Regions from separate parts of the Streptomyces sp. NBC_01217 genome, predicted to be linked through region 1. Evidence: riboswitches for the same ligand, from Rfam matches in the RefSeq annotation. Region 1 holds a riboswitch; each other region holds the start of a gene.
What was found. A riboswitch is a leader RNA that binds a small molecule or an ion and turns the genes downstream of it on or off. The one in region 1 is predicted to bind cyclic di-AMP.
Positions count from the first base shown of each region.

Region 2: linked by a shared signal. The riboswitch ahead of OG507_RS02540 (transglycosylase SLT domain-containing protein) and the one ahead of OG507_RS24855 (C40 family peptidase) in region 1 are both predicted to bind cyclic di-AMP.
Region 3: linked by a shared signal. The riboswitch ahead of OG507_RS21915 (M23 family metallopeptidase) and the one ahead of OG507_RS24855 (C40 family peptidase) in region 1 are both predicted to bind cyclic di-AMP.
Region 4: linked by a shared signal. The riboswitch ahead of OG507_RS30210 (M23 family metallopeptidase) and the one ahead of OG507_RS24855 (C40 family peptidase) in region 1 are both predicted to bind cyclic di-AMP.

Region 1 covers NZ_CP108538.1:5,520,791-5,522,986, forward strand. The annotation lists gene OG507_RS24855 (C40 family peptidase) at 1-1,101, opposite strand, end outside; cyclic di-AMP (ydaO/yuaA leader) riboswitch at 1,100-1,264, opposite strand; gene pcrA (DNA helicase PcrA) at 1,523-2,196, shown strand, end outside.
Region 2 covers NZ_CP108538.1:623,694-625,889, reverse strand. The annotation lists gene OG507_RS02545 (ATP-binding cassette domain-containing protein) at 1-136, opposite strand, end outside; cyclic di-AMP (ydaO/yuaA leader) riboswitch at 846-1,033, shown strand; gene OG507_RS02540 (transglycosylase SLT domain-containing protein) at 1,036-1,806, shown strand; gene OG507_RS02535 (DUF2461 family protein) at 1,943-2,196, opposite strand, start outside.
Region 3 covers NZ_CP108538.1:4,918,459-4,920,654, forward strand. The annotation lists gene OG507_RS21910 (PP2C family protein-serine/threonine phosphatase) at 1-729, shown strand, start outside; cyclic di-AMP (ydaO/yuaA leader) riboswitch at 1,070-1,222, shown strand; gene OG507_RS21915 (M23 family metallopeptidase) at 1,234-2,196, shown strand, end outside.
Region 4 covers NZ_CP108538.1:6,758,833-6,761,028, forward strand. The annotation lists gene OG507_RS30205 (M16 family metallopeptidase) at 1-710, shown strand, start outside; cyclic di-AMP (ydaO/yuaA leader) riboswitch at 1,037-1,203, shown strand; gene OG507_RS30210 (M23 family metallopeptidase) at 1,217-2,029, shown strand.

The sequences.
Region 1 (2,196 bases):
ACCCGGCTTCGGCGCGTGGATCATCATCCCGTCGCCCTTGTAGATGCCGACGTGGCTGATGTCGTCGTAGAAGAAGACGAGGTCGCCCGGCTTCAGATCCGCCGTCGCGATGCGGGTGCCTATCTTCACCTGGTCCCAGGTGGTGCGCGGGATGTCGACGCCCGCGGCCTTCCACGCGGCCTGGGTGAGCCCGGAGCAGTCGTACGAGGACGGGCCGGTCGCGCCCCAGACGTACGGCTTGCCGATCTGCGCCGCGGCGAAGGCGAGGACCTTCTCCGCCTTGGTGGTGGCGGTGCTGTCCGAGCCGGTCCCGGCCCCCGTGCCCGTTTCCGTACCGCTGCCGGTCCCCGCCTCCTCGGCGGCCTCCGCGGCCTTGCGGGCCGCCTCCACCTTGGCCGCGGCCTGCTGCTGGGCCAGTTCCTCCGCCTTGCGCCTGGCCTCCGCCTCCTTCTTGCGCTCCAGCTCCGCGAGCCGCGCCTTCTCCTCGGCCGTCAGCTTCGACAGCATCGCGCGCGCCTCGCCCAGCTTCTTCTGGACGTTCTCCTTGCTGGTGCGCAGCGTGGTCTGGGTCGCGGTCAGCGTCTCCAGGCTCTGCACCGCCTCTGCACGCTTCTTCGACGCCTTGGCCTGCTGCGTACGGAAGTCCGTGACCGCCTTCTGCTGCTGACCGGTCATCCGGCTCATCAGCTGGCTCTGGTCGAAGTACGACTGCGGGTCGTCGGCAAGGAAGAAGGTGGCGCTCGGCGCGATGGAGCCGCTGCGGTACTGCGCGGCCGCGTAGGCACCGAGCGTCCTGCGGGCCTCGTTGAGCTTGTCCGCGCGCTCGGCCACGTCCTCCAGCAGGTTGTCGACCTTGGTGCGCTGGCTGGTGGAGGCCTCCTTGGCCTGGTTGTACTGCTGGGTCGCGGTGCCCGCCTGCCGGTAGAGGTCGTCGACCTTCTTCTGGACGTCCTCGATGCTGGGCTTGGGTGCGGGGGCGGCCGTGGCGCTCTGCGTGGAGAGCAGGGTCACGGACGCCAGTGCCGCGGTCGTGAGCCCGACGGCCGGTGCGGTGGTGCGCATTCGGGTGCGCGGTTTGCGATGCGACGCCAAGGCCGGCATCTCCTTCCGTGGACCGCCTACCGGGTTAGCTGTCGGGTTCGGGCGGAACGGAAGGCTGCCCTACGGTCCGAGTGGGGATCAGGACCGATTCACCCCGGTGGTGCGTGTGGGTCCCCGGTTCCGAACTTCCACGAGGGCAGCCCGGATTCGGCGTGGGCGCCCGCTCGGCGTGGTTCGCCTCAGGGAGGTACGGGCGGCCCGGTCGAGCACGCTAGCCAACCCGTGGTGCCGCTGTGAAGGTCGATGTTCGATATGCCCGATACATTTTCGTGACCTTGGCGATGCGGGGCGGCAGGGACGGGCTAGGACCCTCAATTCCTCACGCGGCGTGGGTGTGTGCTCTCGTTGTGTGCATGCTGGCCGGGTGCGGTTCGCCATGCGGCCCACGTGTGTCGGTGCGGCGGCCTAGACTCGACAAGCGATGAGCAGCCTCTTTGACGACAGTTTCCTGGCCGGCCTCCAACACTCGGAGGAAGAGCCCCCGCCACCCCCCGAGGACTCCGCACCCGAAGCGGTGCCGGAGGACCTCTTCGCGGGCGTGTTCGACGGGCCCCCGCCGCCCAGGGACGCGTACTACCGCGACGGCGCGCACCGCCCCGCCATCGACCCCGCGGCGCTCCTCGACGGGCTGAACACCGAACAGCGCGCCGCCGTGGTCCACGCGGGCTCCCCGCTGCTCATCGTCGCCGGAGCGGGCTCCGGCAAGACCCGCGTGCTGACCCACCGGATCGCCCACCTCCTCGCCGAGCGCGGCGTGCACCCCGGCCAGATCCTCGCGATCACCTTCACCAACAAGGCCGCGGGCGAGATGAAGGAGCGCGTCGAGCAGCTCGTAGGACCGCGCGCCAACGCCATGTGGGTCATGACCTTCCACAGCGCGTGCGTACGGATCCTGCGCCGCGAGTCGAAGAGGCTCGGCTTCACCTCGTCGTTCTCGATCTACGACGCCGCCGACTCCAAGCGCCTGATGGCGCTGGTCTGCCGCGATCTGGACCTCGACCCGAAGCGCTTCCCGCCGAAGTCGTTCACGGCCAAGGTCTCCAACCTGAAGAACGAGCTGATCGACGAGGAGACCTTCGCGGGACAGGCCGCGGA
Region 2 (2,196 bases), 4.9 Mb from region 1:
CGTTGCTGCCGACGAGCCCGGTGCGGCCCCGGCCGACGGTGAGGGAGAGCCCGTCGAAGACGGTCGTGCCGTCCGGCCACTGGAAGGACAGGCCGGAGCAGGTGAGGGAGGCGCTGGGGGTGGTGGATGTCGCCATGGTGGTCCTCGCAGTCGCAAGCGCGGTGAATGGGGGCTTCGTATGCGAGCACCACGCGGCGACCGAACCGTGAGGGAGGTGCGGCGGTCCGAAAGGTCGAGGGACGGCTCATGCACCAAGGTCGCATCCACGCGGGGTCACGGGCAGGACAGAACACTGCTACTGCGTGACGGGCGTACGGCTTCGGCCGTACGGCGCGATGATCGCGAACCTCAGATGCGCAACGTCCACCTCTATCGGAGACAACAGAACCGCTGAAAACGATAGCGACCGGGAGAGCGGACGGCAAAGCCCTTTCGTCGTGCGCGGGGAGTGAGGGGGAGTGCGACGAGCGGGCGCGGCCAGCGGGCCACCCCGGGTGGGCCTGTTCGGTGGCGGTCGGCCCCGAGCACGCGAAGCAGTGGGCAAATGTCCGAGTATGGGCGATTTGCTTGGAAATGATATTTAGGTTAATAAAGGTGTCTATTGGGGCTCTTGTGGCCTTTGAGTTCCACCCGAATTGCACCTTTTATGCACTCAGTGGCGTGAGTCACTTTCGGAGTTCAAGACGGCGCGGTGCGCGGCCCGGTTCCCTTCTGTGTAAAGAAATTTCACTTCTCGATGTGAGGTGGATTACTTCCAATTACCTGATTCGATCTTGCAAATGAATTGTGATCAACAAATAGGGGCTTGTTCCATTCGGTGTTTCTCGCCTACGGTCACGGTCAATCCGGACGGAACGCCGAATCCTGCCGCCGTCCGGCAATCCGACCACTCACGTACGGCAGGAGCGGGGGACCCAGGTAAGCCGCCGACCCGGTATACGGAACGGCTCGGGGTTAAGTCGCATTCCCATGCGGCCAGACATCTCCAGTCTGAACCCGACAGCTCACCTCGTAGGCGACGGAGAGGAATTCGCCATGTCCGCAACGGGTAACCATCGTCGTCGCAAGTCCACTTCGCTGTCTCGCGGTCTCATCGCCGCGACCACGGGCGGAGCCGCTCTCGTGCTGCCGCTGATCGGTGCCGGATTCGCCTCCGCCGCTCCGGCGCAGACCGTCACCGCCGAAAACGCCGCCGTGTCCACCGTCGCCCCCGTCAAGGAAAAGGCCGCGCAGGCGGCCACGCCCACCACCTATTCCGTGGTCGCGGGCGACACCCTTTCCAAGATCGCAAAGGGGTATTCCGTCAGCGGTGGCTGGCAGAAGCTGTACGAGGACAACCGGGCGACCATCGGCGCCAACCCCGCGCTGATACTCCCGGGCATGAAGCTGACCATCGGCGCCAAGGCTGCCGCGGGTGCATCCACCGTGAACGCCGTTGCTGCCCCGGCCACCACCCCGGCCCCGGCCGCGTCGACCGTGAAGTACACGAACGACCTGGACGGCTGGATCAAGGAGTCGCTGGCCGTCATGGCCAAGAACGGCATACCCGGCAGCTACGACAGCATCCACCGCAACATCATGCGCGAGTCCTCGGGCAACCCCCGCGCCATCAACAACTGGGACTCCAACGCCGCCAAGGGCACGCCGTCCAAGGGCCTCCTGCAGGTCATCGACCCCACCTTCAGCGCCTACCACGTGCCCGGTACGTCGATGGACATCTACGACCCGGTAGCCAACATCACCGCGGCGTGCAACTACGCCGCCGACAGGTACGGCTCGATCGACAACGTCTTCGGAGCCTACTGACCTGCAGCAGCACCGATGGCGGTCCAGGACCGACGGGTGCCGAGAGGCCGAACAGGCCCCTCGGAAGCGATCGCACCCGCCGGTCAGGGGCCGCCTTTCGGCTGCTCACCCGTGTGAGCGGCGTGCGGAGGCGACGCTAGACGCCGCGCCGGGCGGAGCCGGGAACGGACACATGGCCGGCGAGCCAGGACAGCAGGGGCTCCAGCTCCTTCGCCGCTTCGAGCACGGCGCCGACCAGCGCCGACGTGTCCTGCGCGCAGTCCCCGCCGAGGGGACGGGCGGCGCGGACCGAGCGGTACCGGAGCAGGTCGGCACGGGGATGACCGGCGTCATGACCGCGTGGCACGCGCTTCATGGTGTCCCCGGTGATCTCGTACCCCCGCTCCTCCA
Region 3 (2,196 bases), 600 kb from region 1:
CTGCATGTGGCGGCTCGGTACGAGGCGGCGCAGGCGGACGAGTTCGTCGGCGGCGACCTGTACGCCGTGACGGACACCCCGCAGGGCGTGCGGCTGGTGGTCGGGGACGTACGGGGGAAGGGGCTCGACGCCGTGGAGTCGGTGGCGGTGGTCATCGGGGCGTTCCGGGAGGCCGCCGAGCAGGAGCGTTCGCTGGAGGGCGTGGCGCAGCGGCTGGAGCGGGCGCTGGCGCGGGAGGGGACGCGGCGGGCCGGGCTCGACGAGTTCGAGGGCTTCATCACCGCCGTACTGGCGGAGATCCCGCCCGGGCTGTCCCGGGTGCGGATCGTCAACCGCGGTCACCCCGAGCCGATCCTGCTGCACTCGGACGGGGCGCTGGACGTGCTGGCACCCACGGTGCCCGCGCTGCCACTCGGGATGGATCTGGGGGTGTGGCCCGACCGGACGGACGAATGGGACCTGCCGGCGGGGACGACGCTGCTTCTCTACACCGACGGCCTCTCCGAGGCACGGAACGCCGACGGGGTCTTCTACGACCCTGCGGCCCGGTTGCGCGGGCGGATCTTTCCCGGGCCCGAGGAACTGCTGTCCGCGCTCACCGATGACGTACGGCTGCACACGGGGGGAGAGTCGACCGACGACATGGCGCTGCTCGCGGTCGTACGTCCCGTGGAGGGGCAGCCGGACCGGCGCAGGACCGTGAGGATCGTGGGCCGGGAAGAGACGTGACGGGCGGGGTGGGAGGGGTGCTCGGGCGCCCGCGTGCTTCGTGTGCGCGCAGGTGCTTCGTACGGGACGGTGTCGCCCCGGACGAGGGATGCCACCGTCTGGACGAGGGGTGCCACCGTACGTAACCGAGAGGCGCCGCTCCGCATAACGTTTGACGCAACGTCAGAAAACGGGTAGTGGCTGAGGGCCGATCAACTCGTCCGATTCCAGCCGGTTATGTCCCGTAAAGTCCGGGCCAAAGACGTGAACGATCAGTGGGAACGGCTTGGAATCAGGCCCGTGTGTCTATTAACGTTCGATAACGCAGCGCGGTCGTCCCAGCCGTCGTCAGTGGCGGCACCGTGCGCGAGCGCCGAATTCCGCAAGGGAACCGGGGAACCACCTACATGGGGTGAATCGGACACCTGTGTCTCGTGAGAGGCAGAGGGGCCCGTAGGAGACCTTCCTGCTCCGAACCCGTCAGCTAACCCGGTAGGCGAGAAGGAAGGAAAGGAGTGCGCCCCCGTGGCGTCCAACAAGCCTGCCTCCGAGGCCCCTTCTCGGTTCAACCCCGAGTTCAGTGGCGATTTCGGCGCTGACTTCGGATCCGACTACGGAACCGGAAACGGATCCGACTACGGGACGGGACCCGGTTTCGGTACCGGCTTCGGCTCGGACTACGCGACCACCGGGACGGAAACGGCGTTCGGCGCCGATTACGACACCGAGCAGGGCGGCGCGCTCGCCGGTGAGTTCGGCGGCGACTTCCGCGCCGACGGCAACAGCGAGCCCGACAGAAGCTGGGACGAGTGGAACCCCACCGAGGAGTCCGTACGCCCCGTACGCGGCAAGCACCGCGTCGCCAAGCAGCGCAACGGACTCGCCCGTAGCTCCACGGTGCTCGGGGTCGGCGTCATCGCGGCGGTCGGCGCGGGCGGCATGGCCACCGCGCAGAGCAAGCCGCCGGTCTCCATATCCCTTCCCGACTCCATCGCGGACAACCTTCCCGACGCCAAGTCCCTTCCCGGCGTGGGCTCTCTGTTCACCGGAGAGTCCGAGGCCGACAAGGCCGAGGCGGCCGCGGCTGCCTCCCCGCTCACCACCGCCGGCCTCACCACCGCCGAGACGGAGCAGGGCGCGACGGATGCGGGTGAGGCGCTCCGCGCCCGCATCCTCCAGCAGGCCGAGCAGCAGCAGGACGCCGCCGACGCCGAGGCCAAGGCGGCCCAGGAGAAGGAAGCCGCGGAGGCGGCCGCCGCCGAGGCCAAGAAGCAGCAGGACGCGGCCGAGGCCAAGGCCGCCGCCGAGAAGAAGAAGGCGGAGGAGGCGGCCAGGGCGAAGGCCGAGGCCGAGCGGCTCGCCAAGCTCGCCGCCAGCTACGCCATCCCGACCTCCTCGTACACGATCACCTCGACCTTCGGCCAGGCCGGTTCGATGTGGTCCTCCGGCTACCACACCGGCCTCGACTTCGCGGCGCCGACCGGCACC
Region 4 (2,196 bases), 1.2 Mb from region 1:
GGGACTGGTCGGGAGACACCGCCGAGCCCCGCCCCGCCCCGCCGATCACCGCCGACGACACCGGCCGAGTGGTGATCGTCGACCGCCCCGGCGCGGTGCAGACGCAGCTGCTGATCGGCCGGATCGGCGCCGACCGGCACGACAGCGTGTGGCCGGCCCAGGTGCTGGGCACGTACTGCCTGGGCGGCACGCTCACCTCCCGGCTGGACCGTGTGCTGCGCGAGGAGAAGGGCTACACCTACGGCGTACGGGCCTTCGCCCAGGTGCTGCGGTCCTCGGCCCCGGATTCCGCCTCGGGGGCGACCGGTGCCGCGATGCTCGCCATCAGCGGATCGGTGGACACGGAGTCCACCGGACCGGCGCTGGAGGACCTGTGGACGGTCCTGCGGACCCTGGCGGCCGAGGGGCTGACCGATGAGGAACGCGAGACGGCCGTACAGAACCTCGTGGGTGTCGCGCCGCTGAAGTTCGAGACGGCGGCCTCGGTGGCCGGCACCCTCGCCGACCAGGTCGAGCAGCACCTCCCGGACGACTACCAGGCTCAGCTGTACGCCCGGCTCGCGGAGACCGGCACGGTCGAGGCGACCGCTGCGGTGGTCAACGCCTTCCCGGGCGACCGGCTGGTCACGGTCCTCGTCGGTGACGCGGCGCGGATCGAGGAGCCCGTCCGGGCCCTGGGCATCGGAGAGGTGTCGGTGGTCACCGGCTGACGGACGTACCCGTCGCGGGTGCCGGGTGCCGGGTGCCGGGTGCCGGGTGCCGGGTGCCGGGTGCCGGGTGCCGGGCGGCGCAGGCCGTACAGGCCCGTGCCGGCTGATCCCTCGGCCCACCATATGCCTGCATATCGGGACAAGAGGAAGACCCTTGTGAGCTGGATCTCACCAGGGCCTTCCTCTTTGTCCTTTATGTGGGGAATATTGCCCGCTTGCCCTGTGGGATGCGCTACAAAGCGGCCTGTCCGTTTGGTGAATGAAAGTGACCCCGCCTAGCGTCGGCTGGGCTGCCTGTCACTCGTATGCCGCATCCGCGACGTACCGGGCAGCCATCGCCGAGTCCCCGTCAGGCGCGAGCCTGGGGAGCCGGGGACCCACGCAGTCCCTGGGGTGAATCGGATGCCTGAGCCTCACCGAGGCCGGGGCGTCCGTAGGAGACCTTCCTGCTCCGAACCCGTCAGCTAACCCGGTAGGCGAGAAGGAAGGAAAGGATCAGCCCCCTCATGGCGTTCACCCGTGCCACCGGGAAGCATCGTGCCCCGAACCGACTGACGCGCAGGAGCGCGAAGATCGTCGGCGTCGCGGCCCTGGCCACCACCGGCGTCATCGGCGGTGTGGCCTCTCCGGCCCTCGCCGCGGACACCTCCGTCAGCGAGACCGGTCTGAACGAGATCATCGCCATCGAGGGCGCCCTCGCGGACCGGATCGACGCCCAGGCCGCCGTGCAGCAGCGCCAGGCCGATGTCGCCGCGAAGGCGAAGGCGCAGGCCCAGCTGAAGGTCGAGGCCGCGAAGAAGGCCGAAGTCAAGAAGAAGGCGGCGGCGAAGGCCAAGGCCGACGCGAAGCGCGCAGCCGAGGCGCGCGCCGAGAAGACCCGTGCCGCCCGGTCCGCCGAGCGCACCCGCCTGGGCCTGTTCCAGCTCCCGGTCGCCGGTTCGTACGTCACCACCGGCTACAAGTCCAGCGGCTCGCTCTGGTCCTCCGGCAGCCACTCGGGCATCGACTTCCACGCCGCGTCCGGCAGCTCCGTCGTCGCTGTCGGCGCCGGTACCGTCGTCGAGGCCGGCTGGGGCGGCGCGTACGGCAACAACATCGTGCTCCGGATGACGGACGGCACGTACACGCAGTACGGCCACCTCTCCTCGATCGGCGTCTCCGTCGGCCAGAGCGTCGACGCGGGCCGGCAGATAGGCCTCTCCGGCTCGACCGGCAACTCCACCGGACCGCACCTCCACTTCGAGGCCCGGACCACTCCCTCGTACGGCTCCGACATGGACCCCGTCGCGTACCTGCGCGCCCACGGCGTCAACGTCTGACCGACGCTCCGCCCGCAGCACCCCTTCGAAGGCCCCGGCGGCATGCCGGGGCCTTCGCCGTGCCCGGCCTCCGCGCCCGCCGCAGCACCTGCTCGCCGAACCGTCCCGTGGCCAAAAGATATTCATGGATTTCGACCCGGCATCGGAAATGCGGCCGCATTGCAATA